3 regions of the Variovorax sp. GW460-12-1-14-LB1 genome follow, and region 3 is predicted to be linked to each of the others. Evidence: predicted binding sites of a transcription regulator. Region 3 holds the regulator's gene; each other region holds the start of a gene.
The links. The regulator HrcA, encoded in region 3, represses chaperone genes, less so after heat shock. The targets are predictions, from matches to a motif close to TTAGCACTCNNNNNNNNNGAGTGCTAA.
Positions count from the first base shown of each region.

Region 1: rpoH (RNA polymerase sigma factor RpoH) is a predicted target of HrcA. The motif match lies at 3,673-3,699, and genes of this name have one in related genera.
Region 2: AC07Y4_RS22150 (co-chaperone GroES) is a predicted target of HrcA. The motif match lies at 2,776-2,802, and genes of this name have one in related genera.

Region 1 is NZ_JBWKYF010000023.1:5,589-11,594, reverse strand. Features, by position in the region: gene AC07Y4_RS14030 (COX15/CtaA family protein) at 1-248, shown strand, start outside; gene cyoE (heme o synthase) at 245-1,150, shown strand; gene AC07Y4_RS14020 (SCO family protein) at 1,168-1,788, shown strand; gene AC07Y4_RS14015 (DNA alkylation repair protein) at 1,805-2,635, shown strand; gene rpoH (RNA polymerase sigma factor RpoH) at 2,703-3,644, opposite strand; gene AC07Y4_RS14005 (LysR substrate-binding domain-containing protein) at 3,781-4,698, opposite strand; gene AC07Y4_RS14000 (aminotransferase class IV family protein) at 4,813-5,628, shown strand; gene AC07Y4_RS13995 (Mpo1 family 2-hydroxy fatty acid dioxygenase) at 5,673-6,006, opposite strand, start outside.
Region 2 is NZ_JBWKYF010000048.1:17,182-23,187, forward strand. Features, by position in the region: gene xylB (xylulokinase) at 1-614, shown strand, start outside; gene groL (chaperonin GroEL) at 687-2,342, opposite strand; gene AC07Y4_RS22150 (co-chaperone GroES) at 2,399-2,689, opposite strand; gene AC07Y4_RS22155 (cupredoxin domain-containing protein) at 3,066-3,557, shown strand; gene AC07Y4_RS22160 (copper-transporting P-type ATPase) at 3,713-5,935, shown strand; gene AC07Y4_RS22165 (LysR substrate-binding domain-containing protein) at 5,916-6,006, opposite strand, start outside.
Region 3 is NZ_JBWKYF010000020.1:1,050-7,055, forward strand. Features, by position in the region: gene AC07Y4_RS12670 (recombinase family protein) at 1-535, shown strand, start outside; gene hrcA (heat-inducible transcriptional repressor HrcA) at 586-1,593, shown strand; tRNA gene AC07Y4_RS12680 (tRNA-Ile) at 1,629-1,705, shown strand; gene AC07Y4_RS12685 (efflux RND transporter periplasmic adaptor subunit) at 1,936-3,093, shown strand; gene AC07Y4_RS12690 (efflux RND transporter permease subunit) at 3,113-6,006, shown strand, end outside.

The sequences.
Region 1 (6,006 bases), on a different contig from region 3:
CGCTGCGCCCGCAGGCCCGCTGGCTGCTCGGGCTGGCGCTGCTGCAGCTGGCCACGGGCCTGGGCAACGTGCTGCTCGGCTGGCCGCTGGCCGCCGCCGTGCTCCACACGGGCGGTGCCGCGGCGCTGGCCGTGGTCCTGACCTGGGCGCTGTGCGAGAGCCGGCGCGAAAGCGCCGCCGCTGCACCGATTCCGCGCGCCGTCGACAATGCGCGCGGCACCCCCCAACCGAAGAAAGCCACCGCGTGAGCACCCCGATTCCTGTTCAGCACGCCAGCACCGCCAACGTGCTGCGCCAGTTCTACGCGCTCACCAAGCCGCGCGTGGTGCAGCTGATCGTGTTCTGCGCGCTCATCGGCATGGTGCTGGCCGTGCCCGGCCTGCCGTCGTGGGCCGATGTGCAGCGCGGCGTGCTGGCTTGCATCGGTATCTGGCTGGTGGCCGGCGCGGCAGCGGCGTTCAACTGCCTGGTCGAGAAGGGCATCGACGCCAAGATGAAGCGCACCGCCTGGCGCCCCACGGCGCGCGGGCAGCTCAGCGACATGCAGGCGCTGGTGTTCTCGGCGCTGTTGTGCGCGGCGGGCTCGGCGCTGCTGTGGTTCACGGTCAACCCGCTGACCATGTGGCTCACGTTTGCCACCTTCGTCGGCTACGCGGTGATCTACACCGTCATCCTGAAGCCGCTGACGCCGCAGAACATCGTGATCGGCGGCGCCTCGGGCGCCATGCCGCCGGTGCTGGGCTGGGCCGCCATGACGGGCGACGTCGGCCCCGAGGCGCTGATCCTGTTCCTGATCATCTTCCTGTGGACCCCGCCGCACTTCTGGGCGCTGGCGCTGTACCGCGTCGAGGACTACCGCAAGGCCGGCCTGCCGATGCTGCCCGTGACGCACGGCAACGAGTTCACGCGGCTGCAGGTGCTGCTGTACACCTTCATCCTGTTCGCCGCCTGCCTGATGCCCTTCATCTACGGCATGAGCGGCTGGCTCTATCTCGTGGTCGCCATCGGCGTGAGCATCGGCTTCACCGGCTATGCCTTCGCGCTGTGGCGTAACTACTCCGACACGCTGGCGCGCAAGACCTTCCGGTTTTCGCTCATCCACCTGAGCGTGCTGTTCGCGGCGCTGCTCGTCGACCATTACCTCCGCTGACCGGACCTGACCTGCCCATGAACAAGCGCAATGCCCTGAAATCGATCGCCGCCACGGCCGGCTGGGTGGCCGCCTCGGCCACGTTGGGCCTGGGCCTTTCGGCCTGTAGCGAGCAGCCGAAGCAGAGCTTCCAGGCGGTCGACATCACGGGCGCCGACTACGCCAAAGACTTCTCGCTCACCGACGCCGACGGCAAGGTGCGCACGCTGGCCGACTTCAAGGGCAAGGCGGTCGTGCTGTTCTTCGGCTACGTGCAGTGCCCCGACGTCTGCCCGACCACCATGACCGAGATGGCGCAGGTCAAGCAGCAGCTCGGCGCCGACGGCAGCAAGCTGCAGGTGCTGTTCGTCACCGTCGATCCGGCGCGCGACACCCCCGAGGTGCTCAAGGCCTACATGGGCGCCTTCGACCCGAGCTTCGTGGCGCTCATTCCCACGCCCGAGCAGCTGGCCGCCGTCGCGAAAGACTTCAAGGTCTACTACAAGAAGGTCGACGGCAAGACGCCGACCAGCTACGCCATGGACCACTCGGCCGCCAGCTACATCTACGACCCGCAGGGCCGCCTGCGGCTCTACGCGCGCTACGGCGCGGGCGTGCCGGCGATGGTGTCGGACCTGAAGACGCTGCTCGCGTCCTGAGCCGGGCGCCCGGGGCATGGACGCCGCATCGGTCGCGCACCTGAAGTCGCGCAAGGGCGCGTTCCGCATCGCGCTCATCCCGCCCGAGGTGCTGGGCGCGCTGAACGGCGGGCTGCTCGAGACCGTCAACCTCAACGAATTCCTCGCGCTCGAACTGCCGCTGCTCGCGCGCAGCGTGGCGGGCCATGTCGGCCTCGACGCGGCGCACGAACGGCTGGACGACACGCTCGCCATGCTGGCCGCCTTCAAGCCCATGCAGCGCCACAGCCACATCGCGCGGGCGCTGTACGACATGACGGCCGAACACGCCGAACGCGATGCCGTGGCCTACCGGCTGGCCACGCACGCGAGCGACGTGGCGCGCTGCTGGGCGGTGCAGTGGATCACGCTGTCGGGCCTGCCGCTGGCGGCCCAGCTCGACGCCGTGCGCCGCTTTGCCGCCGACCCGCATTTCGGCGTGCGCGAGTTCGCCTGGATGGCGGTGCGTGACAGCGTCATCGATTCGCTCGACGAGGCGCTGGCGCTGCTGCAGCCCTGGGTGACCGATGCCGATCCGAACGTGCGCCGCTTCGCCAGCGAGCTCACGCGCCCGCGCGGCGTGTGGTGCGCGCAGATCGAGACGCTGAAGGCCGAGCCCTGGCTGGCGCTGCCGCTGCTGGAGCCGCTGCGCGCCGACGCGCATCGCTACGTGCAGAACTCGGTCGCCAACTGGCTCAACGACGCCAGCAAGACGCAGCCCGAGTGGGTCGAGACGCTGTGCACGCGCTGGGTGGCCGAATCGCCGGTCGCCGAGACCCGCTACATCGCGAAGCGGGCGTTGCGCACGCTGACCAAGTCGACGCCCTGAAGCGCCCCCGAACGAAAAAAAGCCCGGCACTGCCGGGCTTTTTCGTGGAGGAGGGCGGTCGTGACGCTTACGCGTACTCGGCCAGCGCCTTCTTCATCTTCTTCATCGCCGCCACTTCGATCTGGCGGATGCGTTCGGCGCTCACGCCGTACACCGCGGCCAGGTCGTGCAGCGTCATGCCGCCCGAGCCGTCGTCGTTCACCTTGAGCCAGCGCTCTTCGACGATGCGGCGGCTGCGGTCGTCCAGCACCTCCAGGGCGGTGGCGATGCCGTCGCTCGACAGGCGGTCGCGCTGCTGCGATTCGAGCAGGGCGGTCGGTTCCTGCGTGGCGTCGGCCAGGTAGGCGATGGGGCCGAAGCCTTCGTCGCCGTCATCGGACGGACCCGGATCGAGCAGCACGTCGCCGCCCGACAGGCGGGTTTCCATCTCGAGCACTTCCTCGGGCTTCACGTTCAGGCGCGTGGCCATCTGCGAGACCTCGTCGGGGCTCAGCGTCTCGCGGTGCGTGCCGTTGTCGGCCGCGGCCGAGTCGGCCTTGAAACCCTGCTTCATCGAGCGCAGATTGAAGAACAGCTTGCGCTGGGCCTTGGTCGTCGCGACCTTGACCATGCGCCAGTTCTTCAGGATGTATTCGTGGATCTCGGCCTTGATCCAGTGCATGGCGTAGCTCACCAGCCGCACGCCCTGGTCGGGGTCGAAACGCTTCACGGCCTTCATGAGACCGACGTTGCCTTCCTGGATCAGGTCGCCGTGCGGCAGCCCGTAGCCCAGGTACTGGCGGGAAATGGACACGACCAGGCGCAGGTGCGACAGGATCAGCGCACCGGCGGCTTCGAGGTCGTTCTGGTCGCGCAACTTGCGTGCGAAGCCCTGCTCTTCTTCGAGCGTGAGCAGCGGCAGGCGGTTGGCGGCCGAAATGTAGGCATCCAGGTTGCCCAGCGGGGGGACCATCGACCAGGGGTTGGCGACGGCCAGCTGGTTGGCAGAGACTCCAGACAGCGTTGTCATCAGGGGAAACTCCTTTGTGTTGGCCATATTAGCACTCGGTTAGAGGGAGTGCTAAGCCAAGGGTTCCCTTGGGTTTCTATCGTTGCGATAGCTTTTGCCGCGATTTGTTGGGTATTTGTATGCCGTTTGGCGTTTTTCAAGTCCTGGACGCCTGCCCCAGCAGCCAGTCCTGGAACGCCAGGATGCGCGGGTCCCGGGCGCTGCCTTCCGGGTAGACGAGGTGGTAGGCGTAGCCCGCTGCCATGGGCACGCCGATGTCGAACAGCCGCACCAGCCGGCCCTGGGCGAGGTCGGCGCCGATCATGTCCAGGTCGGCCAGGCCGACCATGCCGCTCTCGGTGACGGCGCGCACCACGTCGCTCGAGTCGGCGAAGCCGATGCAGTGGCTGTCGTCGAAGCCCTCGATGCCCGCCGCGGCCATCCACATCGGCCAGTTGGGCCAGACCATGCCGTCGGTCTTCCAGTCGACGTAGCACAGCGTGTGCTGGAGCAGGTCGCGCGGCGTTGCCAGCGGGGGCCCGCTGGCGAGCAGCCTGGGGCTGCAGACCGGCACGATGACGGTGTCGAACAGCCGCTGCGCGCGCGTGCCCGGGTTTTTGCCGGTGCCGAAGCGGATCGCTACGTCGATGTCGTCGGCGTCGAAATCCCGCAGCGCGTCGGAAATATCGAAACCCAGTTCCAGCCCCGGGTTCGCGGCGCGGAACTGCGGCAGCCGGGGCAGCAGCCAGTTGGTCGCGAAGCGGGCGCTGGTCGACAGCCGCAGCGTCGCCGCCCCGCGCGCCATGCGCCGGGCGCGGCCGGCGGCGCGGCGCAGGGTGTCGAGCGCGTCGGCGGTGGCCTCGAACCACACGGCGCCGGCCGGCGTGAGGCGGATGCTGCGGCTGGTGCGCGTGAACAGCACCACGCCCAGCTGGTCCTCGATCTCCTTGATCTGGTGGCTCACGGCCGCCGGTGTCAGCCCGACTTCCTCGGCGGCCCGGGTGAAGTTCAGGTGCCGCCCGGCGGCCTCGAAGGTGCGCAGGGCACGGGTGCCGGGGAGCAGTCTGGGGTGCATCGATCTTCAAATGGTTTTTGATGATTTTCCAAAAACTATTCGTTTCTCCTAGGAAAGTCAACGCGGGATAGTTCAAGAACTTGATGATCCATCCCCTCCAGGAGCAACGAAACCATGTCCGCCAGCGTCCCTTCTTCTTTCTTTGTCGTGCAGCGCAACGGCCAGCCGTTGCCCGCCGCGGACCTGGCGTCGCTCGCCTTCGCCGGCCACGCCCACTTCACGGCCATGCAGGTGCGCGGCGGCCGGGTGCAGGGCCTCGACCTCCACCTGGCACGGCTGCGCTTCGCCTCGCAGACCCTGTTCGGCCAGGCGCTGCCCGACGACACGGTGCGCGCCCACCTGCGGGCGGCGCTTGCGGCCGGCCCAGCCGACCTGTCGCTGACCGCCACCGTCTACTCCCCGGCCGGCGAGTTCACCGCGGCCGACGCAGTGCCCGAGATGCTGATCCGCACCGGCCCGCCTTCCAACGGCCCCGCCGGCCCGCTGACCCTGGCCGCGATCGAGCACGAGCGCTTCCTGCCGGCCGTGAAGCACGTCGGCGAAGGCGCCAAGACCCAGCTGCTGCGCCAGGCCGTCGCGCAGGGCTTCGACGACGCGGCCTTTCTCGACCGGCACGGCCGGCTCGGCGAAGCATCGATCTGGAACCTGGCCTTCTGGGACGGCGAGGCGGTGGTGTGGCCCGAGGCCGAGATCCTCGTGGGCACCACCATGGGCATCGTGCGCCGGCAGCTCGAAGGGCTCGGTGTCCCGCAGCGCAGCCAGGTACTGGGGATGGCCGACCTGCCTGCGCTGGCCGGCGCCGTGGTCATGAACTCGTGGACGCCGGGCGTGGCGGTGCACCGCATCGGCGACGTGGTGTTGCCGGCAGCGTCGGCTTTCGTGGAACTGCTGCACCGGGCCTATGAGGCCGAACCGCTCATGTCGCCCTGAAGGAACCCTCGCGCGCGGACGCTGCGCGCCAGATCACCCACCGACTACCAGCGGATGCCGAGCTTGACGAACAGCTTGGACAGCACGAACAGCGGGCCAACCCAGAGGTACTGGATGTCCTCGAAGAACGACGGCTTCTTGCCTTCCATCTTGTGGCCGACGAACTGGAAGATCCACGCCACCACGAAGATCGCCGCCGACACCGGCGCCACCGCGGTGCCCATTGCATGCACCGCCACCAGCGCCAGCACCGTGAGCGCGAGCATCGTGACGAGGAAGGCCGGCGAGCGCAGCAGGGCGTAGTACACGAGGCTGGCCGCCACGAAGGCGTAGGCCACCCACGGATGGATCGCGAACAGCAGCCCGACGATGCTCAGC
Region 2 (6,006 bases), on a different contig from region 3:
CCAGGCGCTGGCACCAGATGTCGGTGATGCTCTCGGCCGCCAGCGCGGTGAGCTGGGCGGCGAAGACCTTCAAGTTCGCGGACGAGGCGGCGTTGCTCGAGGCGGCGGCGTCGGTTGCGTTGGCGGACCGGGCGCGCTGCCCGCTGTTCCTGCCGTACCTGTCGGGCGAACGCTCGCCGCACAACAACCCGAATGCGCAGGGCACGTTGTTCGGCCTGACGCATGCACAAGGCCCCGCAGAGATCGCCTATGCCGTGGTCGAGGGCGTGAGCTTCGGCTTGCGCGATGGCTTCGACACGCTGCGCCTGCCGGCCGACATGCCGCTGCGCGAGGTCGCGCTCGTGGGGGGCGGTGCGCGCAGTGTGTGGTGGGGGCAGTTGCTGGCCGACATCTTCCAGGTGTCGCTCACGCTCTATGCAGGCAGCGAGACGGGCGGTGCGCTCGGTGCGGCGCGGCTGGCGTGGCTGGCCGATGGCGGTGCTGTGGCCGAGGTGTGCACGCTGCCGCCGGTGAAGCAGACGCTGACGCCTTCATCCGAAGGCGCTGGCGCACACAAGACGCGTCATGCGCGTTTTCAGGTGCTCTACATGGCGCTGCGCGACCAGTTCCGCTGAACCTTCCGCGCAAAGAAAAAGGGCCGCTTGCGCGGCCCTTTTTGCGTTGGTGAGCAGAGCTCAGCCGGGCAATTACATGCCCATGCCGCCCATGCCGCCCATGCCACCCATGTCGGGCATGCCGCCGCCGCCAGCGCCGGACTCGTCCTTGGGTGCGTCAGCAACCATGGCTTCGGTCGTCAGCAGCAGCGAGGACACCGAAGCGGCGTTCTGCAGTGCGGTGCGGGTGACCTTCGTCGGGTCCAGGATGCCCAGCTCGAGCATGTCGCCGTACGTGTCGTTCGCAGCGTTGAAGCCGTAGTTGCCCTTGCCGGCCAACACAGCGTTCACCACCACCGAGGCTTCGCCGCCGGCGTTGTTCACGATTTCGCGCAGGGGGGCTTCGATGGCCTTCAGCACCAGCTTGATGCCGGCTTCTTGATCAGCGTTGTCGCCCTTGACCGAGTCGCCCACAGCTTGCTTGGCACGCAGCAGAGCCACGCCGCCACCAGCCACAACGCCTTCTTCCACTGCAGCGCGGGTGGCGTGCAGGGCGTCTTCGACGCGAGCCTTCTTTTCCTTCATTTCGACTTCGGTGGCAGCGCCAACCTTGATCACTGCCACGCCGCCGGCCAGCTTGGCCACGCGCTCTTGCAGCTTCTCACGGTCGTAGTCGCTGGTCGCTTCTTCGATCTGAACGCGAACTTGCTTCACGCGGGCTTCGATGTCACCAGCAGCGCCAGCGCCGTCGATGATGATCGTGTTTTCCTTGCCCACTTCGATGCGCTTGGCTTGACCCAGGTCGGCCAGCGTCACCTTTTCGAGCGTCAGGCCCACTTCTTCAGCGATGACCTTGCCGCCCGTCAGGATGGCGATGTCTTCCAGCATGGCCTTGCGGCGGTCGCCGAAGCCAGGAGCCTTCACAGCCACAACCTTCAGGATGCCGCGGATCGTGTTCACGACCAAGGTCGCCAGGGCTTCGCCTTCGACTTCTTCGGCAATGATCAGCAGCGGACGGCCCGCCTTGGCGACTTGCTCCAGCACCGGCAGCAGGTCACGGATGTTGCTGATCTTCTTGTCGAACAGCAGCACGAAGGGGTTGTCGAGCAGCGCCGATTGCTTCTCGGGGTTGTTGATGAAGTAGGGCGACAGGTAGCCGCGGTCGAACTGCATGCCTTCGACGACGTCGAGTTCGCTGTCCAGCGACTTGCCGTCTTCCACGGTGATCACGCCTTCCTTGCCGACCTTGTCCATCGCGTCAGCGATGAGCTTGCCGATGGTTTCGTCGCTGTTGGCCGAGATGGAGCCGACTTGCGCGATTTCCTTGGAGGTGGTGGTGGGCTTGGAAGCCTTCTTCAGCTCGGCGACCAGGGCCGTGACAGCCTTGTCGATGCCGCGCTTCAGGTCCATCGGGTTCATGCCGGCAGCCACCAGCTTGAAACCTTCGCGAACGATGGCTTGTGCCAGGACCGTGGCGGTCGTGGTGCCGTCACCAGCGTTGTCGCTGGTCTTGGAGGCCACTTCCTTCACGAGCTGGGCGCCCATGTTCTGCAGCTTGTCCTTGAGTTCGATTTCCTTGGCCACGGACACACCGTCCTTGGTCACGGTGGGGGCGCCGAACGAACGCTCGAGCACCACGTTGCGGCCCTTGGGGCCCAGGGTCACTTTGACTGCGTTGGCCAGGATGTTGACACCCTCGACCATGCGTGCGCGGGCTTCGCCGCCGAAGACTACGTCTTTTGCTGCCATGATGAATTAACTCCGAATGGATTGAATTTGGATGGGATCGAAAGAGAGGAGAAGAATTACTTCTCGACGACTGCGAACAGGTCGTCTTCCTTCATCACGAGCAGTTCGTCGCCATCGACCTTGACGGTCTGGCCGCTGTACTTGCCGAACAGGACGCGGTCGCCGACCTTGACGGTCAGTGCGGCCAGTTCGCCCTTGTCGTTGCGCTTGCCCGGGCCCACGGCCAGGACTTCACCCTGATCGGGCTTTTCGGCGGCTGCGTCGGGGATGACGATGCCGGAGGCGGTCTTGGTTTCGCTGTCAACACGCTTGACGATCACGCGATCGGCCAAAGGACGAAGTTTCATTGCATCTCCTGGAAGGGTAAGAAACGGGTTTGTTTGTGGTCGGGCGCCGGAGAAACCGGCGACCTGTCGACTGGATGGGAGGGTTGTTAGCACTCGTCAGCAGCGAGTGCTAATCATAAGGGCATTCGATGACCTTTCAAGGGCGGCGCCCTTGCCGCCGTTTGGCACCGCCGTGCTTTTCCGGGGAAACACCGGGTGGCCGGGTGCCACCGGGCGGGACGTCTTGGGATATTTTGCCCGGGCAAAATAAGGCGATTCCCATGTCGCCGACGCAAGAGGTCGGGCGCGCAGATTGCCTTTTTGTAATCCGGGTGATCGGTGGTGGACGGGCTTGGCTTCCTAGAGTCGCGGCATCCCGGCAACCTCCAAGGACACCATGACACACACCTTCCGCAACACCGTTTTCGCTGCAGGGGCTGCACTGGCCGCTGCCGGTGCTTTCGCCTCGGGCACCCACGCCGGTGGCCACGGCCACGATGCCGAAGCCGCCGTCGGCAAGCCCGGCGTGGCCGCCAAGGTGACGCGCACGGTCCAGGTCGACATGACGGACTCGATGCGCTTCACGCCGGCGGACATCAAGGTCAAGCAGGGGGAGACGGTGCGCTTCGTCGTCAAGAACTCCGGTGTCCTGAAGCACGAGCTCGTGCTCGGGACCGAGAAGGCGCTGCTGGCGCACTACGAGGCCATGAAGAAGAACCCCGAGATGGAGCACGCCGATCCGAACATGGTCACGCTGGCCGCGGGCAAGACCGGCGAGATCGTCTGGCAGTTCACCCAGGCCGGCAAGGTCGACTTCGGCTGCCTGCAACCGGGCCACTACGACGCCGGAATGAAGGGCGCGGTGCTGGTGGGCAAGGCCGGCAAGTGAGCGTCCTGCGCACGCGTCTTTCACGCGCCGGCCGCCATGCCGGCGCTTTTTCTTCCAGGGTATCGCGCGACAGGGCTTGACCTTCACATCGTGTCAACCTGGACACTGATCGCTTCCCCCTCAAGGGCTTCCCCCTTTCCTGTCGGAGAACGCGAATGAACGACACGTCCACCAGGCACGCAGGACACCCCCACGGTCATCACGGCCACCACGATCACCACGCATCGCACGGGCATGCGCCCGCGGACCCTGCGCAGCCCGCTGCGCAAGGCACGGTCTACACCTGCCCCATGCACCCGGAGATCCGGCAGGACCACCCGGGCAACTGCCCCAAGTGCGGCATGACGCTGGGGCCCGAGATGCCGACCCTCGACGAGGGCGAAGATCCCGAGCTGAAAGACTTCAAGCGGCGCTTCTTCTGGACGCTGCCGCTCAGCGTTGTCGTCACCGTGCTCGCCATGGCCGGCCACCGCCTGCAGTGGTTCGAGATGGGCACGCAAAGCTGGATCGAGCTCGTGCTCACTGTTCCCATAGTGCTGTGGGCCGGCTGGCCGTTCTTTGTGCGCGCGGTGCAGTCGGTGGCGAACCGCAGCCCGAACATGTGGACCCTGATCGGCCTGGGCACGGCCGCCGCCTTTGCCTACAGCGTCGTGGCCACGGTGGCGCCGGGCGTGTTCCCCGCGTCGTTCGTGTCGATGGGGCGCGTGTCGGTCTACTTCGAGGCGGCGGCGGTGATCATTTCGCTCACCCTGCTGGGCCAGATCCTCGAGCTCAAGGCGCGCTCGCAAACCTCCGCGGCCATCAAGTCGCTGCTGGGGCTCGCGCCCAAGACGGCGCGCCGGATCGGCGCCGACGGCACCGAGGAAGACGTGCCCATCGGCCACGTGCATGTGGGCGACAAGCTGCGCGTGCGCCCCGGTGAAAAGGTGCCGGTGGACGGCGTGGTGATCGAAGGCGGCAGCGCGGTCGACGAGTCGATGCTCACCGGCGAGCCGCTGCCCGTGACCAAGCGCGTGGGCGACAAGCTCATCGGCGCGACGCTCAACACCAACGGCGCCCTCGTCATGCAGTCGGAAAAGGTCGGCTCGCAGACCGTGCTCGCGAGCATCGTGCAGATGGTGGCGCAAGCCCAGCGCTCGCGCGCGCCGATGCAGCGGATGGCCGACCAGGTCGCCGGCTACTTCGTGATGACGGTGATCGCCATCGCGGTGCTGACCTTCTTCGCCTGGGGGTTCTTCGGGCCGCAGCCCAGCTTGGTCTACGGCCTCATCAATGCCGTGGCGGTGCTCATCATTGCCTGCCCCTGTGCGCTCGGCCTTGCGACGCCGATGTCGATCATGGTGGCCACCGGCAAGGCGGCCACGCAGGGCGTGCTGTTCCGCGATGCCGCCGCGATCGAGAACTTCCGCAAGGTCGATGCGCTCATCGTCGACAAGACCGGCACCCTGACGGAAGGCCGCCCGCAGTTCGAGCGCGCGGTGCCTGCGCCCGGCTTCACCGCCGACGAGGTGCTGCGCCTGGCCGCCAGCCTGGACCAGGGCAGCGAGCACCCGCTGGCCGACGCCATCGTGCGGGCGGCGCGCGAGCGCCAGCTGGCGCTGGACACGCCCGAGGGTTTCGAATCCAGCAGCGGCATCGGCGTGAGCGGCGCCGTGGCCGGCCGGAAGCTGGCGCTGGGCAACACGGCGCTCATGGAACAGCTGCGCGTGCGGGTCGACGACCTCAAGCCGCAGGCCGAGGCCCTGCGGGCCGAGGGCGCGAGCGTCATGTTCCTGGCGGTGGACGGCCAGGCGGCCGGGCTGCTCGCGGTGTCGGACCCGATCAAGCCGACCACGCTGGAGGCGCTGGCCGCGCTCAAGGCTTCGGGCCTGCGCGTCATCATGGCCACGGGCGACGGGCTGACCACCGCCCGGGCCGTCGCCGCGAAGCTGGGCATCGACGAGGTGCACGGCGAAGTGAAGCCCGCCGACAAGCTCGCGCTGGTCGACAGGCTGCAGCGCGAGGGCCGCATCGTCGCGATGGCCGGCGACGGCATCAACGACGCGCCCGCGCTCGCCAAGGCCGACGTCGGCGTGGCGATGGGCACCGGCACCGATGTCGCGATGAACAGCGCCCAGGTGACGCTGGTCAAGGGCGACCTGCGCGGCATCGCGCAGGCGCGCGTCATCTCCGAGCAGACGATCGCCAACATGAAGCAGAACCTGGGCTTCGCCTTCCTCTACAACGCGTTGGGCGTGCCGCTGGCCGCGGGCGTGCTGTTCCCGTTCACGGGCTGGCTGCTGTCGCCGATGATCGCGGCGCTGGCGATGAGCCTGAGCTCGGCGTCGGTGATCACCAATGCCTTGCGCCTGCGCGGCGCTACCTGGCGCGAGGCTTGAGAAGGCCCGCCAGGGCCTTCTGGTCTTCGGCCAGCTGGATGCGCATGAGCTGGAGCACGCGCACCGCCAGG
Region 3 (6,006 bases):
TGCGCTGCGGGGTGCGGGTGTGCGCCGAATTTTCTCGGAGAAGACGAGCGGGGTAGGGCCTCGACCCGAGTTGCACAAGGCTCTGGCTTTCCTTGAGCCGGGGCATACGCTGGTGGTCTACAAGCTGGATCGGTTGGCGCGCAGCCTGAAGGATTTGCTGCAGTTGTTGGACCGTCTCAAGGCGGCGGGCTGCTCGGTGAAATCACTGACCGAGCCTATCGACACATCTTCTGCGATGGGCGAGTTCGTGCTGCAGATACTGGGCGCGGTCGCTCAGCTTGAGCGGGCGATCATTCGGGAGCGGTGCGAGGCCGGGCGCGTGGCTGCTCGGGCGCGTGGCGTGCTGTTCGGGCGTCAGCCGCTGGTTACCGGCGATGAGGCCAGGGTGGCCGCGATCCTCTACCGGGAGGGCTTTACGTTGGGGGAGATTGCGCTGATGTTCGGTGTCTCGCCTACGGCGGTCCGGTCTGCGCTGGTGAGGGATGGAGTCACGCGAAGGGCGTGGGGTGGTAGCCGGCGCCGTCGATTGAGCTAGTCTCGTCGTCGGCGACCGAATTTTTTAACGTACAACACTAAAATCTTGCAATGCTGGACGACCGTGCCAAGTTGCTGTTGAAGACGCTGGTCGAGCGTTACATCGCCGATGGGCAACCCGTCGGATCGCGCACGCTCTCGCGTTCGGCAGGGCTGGATCTCTCGCCCGCGACCATCCGCAACGTCATGTCCGACCTCGAGGCGCTGGGACTCATTGCCAGCCCCCACACCTCAGCCGGGCGCGTGCCGACCACGCGCGGCTACCGGCTCTTCGTCGACACCATGCTGACCGCGCAGCGCGAGCAGATGAGCACGCCGAGCCTGGCGGCCGACCAGCCGCAGAAGGTGATCGCCAACGCCGCGCACCTGCTGTCGAACCTGTCGCAGTTCGTGGGCGTCGTGATGGCGCCGCGGCGCGTCTCGGTGTTCAAGCAGATCGAATTCCTGCGCCTGTCGGAGCGGCGGCTGCTGGTGATCATCGTCTCGCCCGACGGCGACGTGCAGAACCGCGTGATCTTCCCGGAATCCGACTACTCGCAGTCGCAGCTGGTGGAAGCCTCGAACTACATCAACGCGCACTTCGCGGGCCTGACGATCGAGCAGGTGCGCGACCGCCTGCAGTCCGAGGTCGAGAAGCTGCGCGGTGAAATCGCCGCGCTGATGCAGGCCGCGGTGCAGGTCAGCTCCGAAGTGCTCACCGACGCCCAGGCCGACGACGTCGTGATTTCCGGCGAGCGCAACCTGCTGTCGGTGACCGATTTTTCCAGCGACATGGGGCAGCTGCGGCGCGCCTTCGATCTTTTTGAAGAGAAGGCGCAGCTGATGCGGCTGCTCGACGTGTCGAGCAAGGCCGAGGGCGTGCGCATCTTCATCGGCGGCGAAAGCCAGGTCGTGCCCTTCGAGGAGTTGTCCATCGTCAGCGCCAACTACGAGGTCGACGGCCAGGTGGTGGGCACGCTGGGCGTGATCGGCCCGACCCGCATGCCGTACGACCGCATGATCCAGATCGTGGACATCACGTCGCGGCTGGTGAGCAACGCGCTGAGCCACCGCAAGTAAGCGGCCGCGCGCGGCGCATAGAATCGGGCCCGCGTGGGCCGTTAGCTCAGTTGGTTAGAGCAGCGGACTCATAATCCGTTGGTCGAGTGTTCAAGCCACTCACGGCCTACCACCACACATTCCCCCTCTGTAGACACTCCGACGAAGGCCGCATTGCGCGGCCTTTTTCCTTGCAGCTGCGGGGGCGCGAGCAAGGCCTGCGGCCGCCGCCGATTTCACCTACGGCAAACACAGGATTCCTTCAGGTTGCAATGCAACATCGAAGGCAGAATGCACCATTTGAGTGCAAATGTAACGAGCCGGGTGATCCCTGCGCACGCCGCACTGCGATTCCCGATGGCCATGACCCCGCTTTTCAAGCTCCTGCTTCCGATGTCCCTGCTCGCGCTCGCTGCATGCGGCGCCAAGCAGGCCTCCACCACCGATGACGCGCCGCCCGAAGTCGGCGTGGTGGCGCTGCACGCCAGCGACGTGGCCGTGCACACCGAGCTCGCGGGCCGCACGGCCGCCTACCGCGTCTCCGAGGTGAGGCCGCAGGTCAACGGCATCGTGCGCAAGCGGCTGTTCGAAGAGGGCGGCATGGTCCGCGCGGGCCAAGTGCTGTACGAGATCGAGCCCGGCCCGTTCGAGGCCGCGCACGAGCAGGCGCAGGCCGCGCTGGCCACCTCGCAGGCCACCATTGCCAGCCTGCGCGGCAAGGCCGATCGCTTCGGCGAACTGGTCAAGGCCAACGCCGTGAGCAGGCAGGAACACGAAGAGGCGCAGGCGGCGCTGGTGCAGGCGCAAGCCGGCGTGAAGGCCGCGCAGGCGGCCGTGAAGGCGGCGCGCATCAACCTCGACTTCACGCGCATCACCGCGCCCATCGCGGGACGCATCGGCCGCTCCGCCGTGACCGAGGGCGCGCTCGTGGCGCCGGGCCAGGCGATGGCGCTGGCCACGATCCAGCGGCTCGATCCGATCTATGTCGACGTGGTGCAGTCGAGCCTGGAACTGACGAAGCTCAAGCGTCGCTTCATCTCGGGCGACATGGCGCCGGCCAGCACCCAGGTCCGCCTGCGCATGGAAGACGGCCTGCCTTACCCGCATGCCGGCACGCTGAAGTTCTCCGAAGTGGCCGTCGACGAGGCCACCGGCTCGGTCACGCTGCGCGCGGAATTCCCGAACCCGCAAGGGTTGCTGCTGCCGGGCATGTACGTGCGCGCGCAGGTCGAGTCTGGCGTGGAGCGTCAGGCCATCCTGGCACCGCAGCGCGGCGTGGCCCGCAACGAGAAGGGCGAGCCGACCGCGCTGGTGGTGGCGGCCGATAACAAGGTCGAGCTGCGCGCGCTCGAAGTGCGCAGCACCGAGGGCGAGCACTGGGTCGTGACCCGGGGCCTGCGCGAGGGCGACCGCCTGGTGGTCGACGGCCTGCAGCGCGCGCGCCCTGGCGAAAAAGTGAAGCCGGTGCCGGTGTCCACGGCGGGCGCATCGTCCGCTGCTGCGCCTTCTCCGGCCGATTGATGAGAAGCGACAACCTCCCGTGATCGCTCATTTCTTCATCCAGCGGCCCGTCTTCGCCTGGGTCATCGCCATCCTCATCATGCTGGCCGGCGGCGTGGCCATTCGCACGCTGCCGGTGTCGCAGTACCCGGACATCGCGCCGCCGACCGTGGTCGTGTCGGCCAACTACCCCGGCGCCTCGGCGCAGGCGGTGGAAAACAGCGTGACGCAGGTGCTCGAGCAGCAGCTCAAGGGCATCGACGGCCTGATGTACTTCAAGTCGACCAGCAGCGCGGCCGGCTGGGCCGAGATCAACGTCACCTTCCGCCAGGGCATCGACCCCGACACCGCGCAGGTGCAGGTGCAGAACAAGGTCAGCCAGGCCACCAGCCGGCTGCCGCAGGCGGTGCAGCAGCAGGGCGTGACGGTCGCCAAGTCGCAGAACAACTTCCTGCTGATCGTGGCGCTCTACGACGAGACCGGCCAGCGCACCGACACCGACATCGCCGACTGGATGGCCAGCAACCTGCGCGACCCGATCAGCCGCGTCGACGGCGTGGGCTCGGTGCAGGCCTTCGGCGCGGCGTACGCCATGCGCATCTGGCTCGACCCGCACCGGCTGGCCAGCTACCAGCTGATGCCGTCCGACGTCACGGCCGCCATCACCGCGCAGAACACGCAAGTGTCGGTGGGCGAGATCGGCGCGCGGCCATCGGCGCCGACGCAGCACCTGAACGCCACCGTCACCGCGATGTCGCGGCTGCAGACGCCCGACCAGTTCAAGGCCATCGTGCTCAAGACGCAGGCCGACGGCGCCGTGGTGCGGCTGGGCGACGTGGCACGCGTGGAGATCGGCAGCGAGTCGTATGCCGAGACCACACGCCTGAACGGCCACCCGGCCGCGGGCTCGGCCGTGATGCTGGCCCCCGGTGCCAACGCGCTGACCACGGCCCGCGCGGTGAAGGCGCGCATCGCCGAGCTCGAACGCTCGCTGCCCGCGGGCCTGCGCGTGGCCTACGCGGAAGACACGACGCGCTTCGTCAAGATCTCGATCCAGTCGGTCATCCGGACGCTGCTGGAGGCCATCGCGCTGGTGGTGGTCGTGATGTTCCTCTTCCTGCAGAACTGGCGTGCCACGGTGATCCCCGCGATCACCGTGCCGGTGGTGCTGCTGGGCACCTTTGGCGTGCTCGCGGCCTTCGGCTATTCGATCAACGTGCTCACGCTGTTCGGCATGGTGCTGGCCATCGGCCTGCTGGTGGACGACGCCATCGTGGTGGTGGAGAACGTCGAGCGCGTCATGCACGAAGAGGGGCTCGATGCGAAGGCTGCCACGATCAAATCGATGAAGGAGATCACCGGCGCGCTGGTCGGCATCGCGGTGGTGGTGTCGGCGGTGTTCCTGCCCATGGCCTTCTTCGGTGGCTCGGTGGGCGTGATCTACCGGCAGTTCTCGGTGACCATCATCGCGTCGATGGTGCTGTCGGTGGTGGTGGCCATCGTGCTCATTCCGGCGCTGTGCGCGCGCTTCCTGAAGGCCGGTGTGCCGCCGCGCACGCGCGGCTTCCTGGGTGCGTTCAACCGCCGCTTCGATGCCGCGCAGGGCCGCTACGTGGGCGTGCTGGGCCGCATCCTGCGCAAGCCGCTGCGCTTCACGGCGGTGTATGTCGCCATCGTGGCCGGCATGGGCCTGCTGTACCTGAGCCTGCCCGGCGGTTTCCTGCCGGAAGAGGACCAGGGCAGCGTGATGGTGATCGCGACGCTGCCGGCCGGCGCCACCTCGGGCCGCACTGACGAAGTGAACCGCGCCATCGAAAAGCACTTTCTCGAGACCGAGAAGGACACGACCGACACCATCTTCACGCTCACCGGCTGGAGCTACAGCGGCTCGGGGCAGAACATGGGCATGGCGTTTGTCTCGCTGAAGGACTGGTCCGAACGCGCCAGCGCCGACAAGCGCGCGCACGCCATCGTCGAGCGTGCCGGCAAGGCGCTGGCCAAACAGCAGCGCGACGCCGAGGTCTTCGGCATGGTGCCGCCGCCGATCGAGGGGCTGGGCGAATCGAACGGCTTCGAGTTCTGGCTGCAGGACACCTCGGGCATGGGCGCCGAGCGGCTGCTGCAGGCGCGCGAAAAGCTGGTGCGCGAGGCCAACAAGGACCCGCGCCTGCAGTCGGTGCGCGCCAACAGCGTGGCCGGCACGCCGCAGCTGCAGGTCGACATCGACCAGCTGAAGGCCTCGGCCCTGCGGCTGTCGCTGGACGACGTGAACACCACGCTGGGCATTGCCTGGGGCGGCAGCTACGTCAACGACTTCATCGACCGCGGCCGCGTGAAACGCGTGTACGTGCAGGCCGATGCGCCGTACCGCTCGGCGCCGGACGACATCGGCCAGTGGTTCGTGCGCGGCAGCACGGGCGCGATGACGCCGTTCTCGGCCTTTGCCACCACGCGCTGGTCGCAGGGTGCGTCGCAGCTGGAGCGCTACAACGGCTTGCCCGCGGTGCAGATTCAGGGCGCGGCCGCGCAGGGCACGAGCTCGGGCACGGCCATGGCGGCCATCGAGACCCTCGCGAAGAAGCAGAGCGGCACGGGCCAGGCCTGGAGCGGCCTGTCGTACCAGGAGCGGCTGTCGGGCGGGCAGGCGCCGCTGCTGTTCGCGCTGTCGATCCTCGTGGTCTTCCTGTGCCTGGCGGCGCTGTACGAGAGCTGGTCGGTGCCGGTGTCGGTGATGCTGGTGATTCCGCTGGGCGTGCTCGGCGCGGTGATCGCGGCGGCGCTGCGCGGGTTGTCGAACGACATCTACTTCCAGGTCGGCCTGCTCGCGACCATCGGCCTGTCGGCCAAGAACGCGATCCTGATCATCGAGTTCGCGGAGGCCGCGCTGCGCCGTGGCGTGCCGCTGCTCGAAGCGGTGGCCGAAGGCGCGCGCCT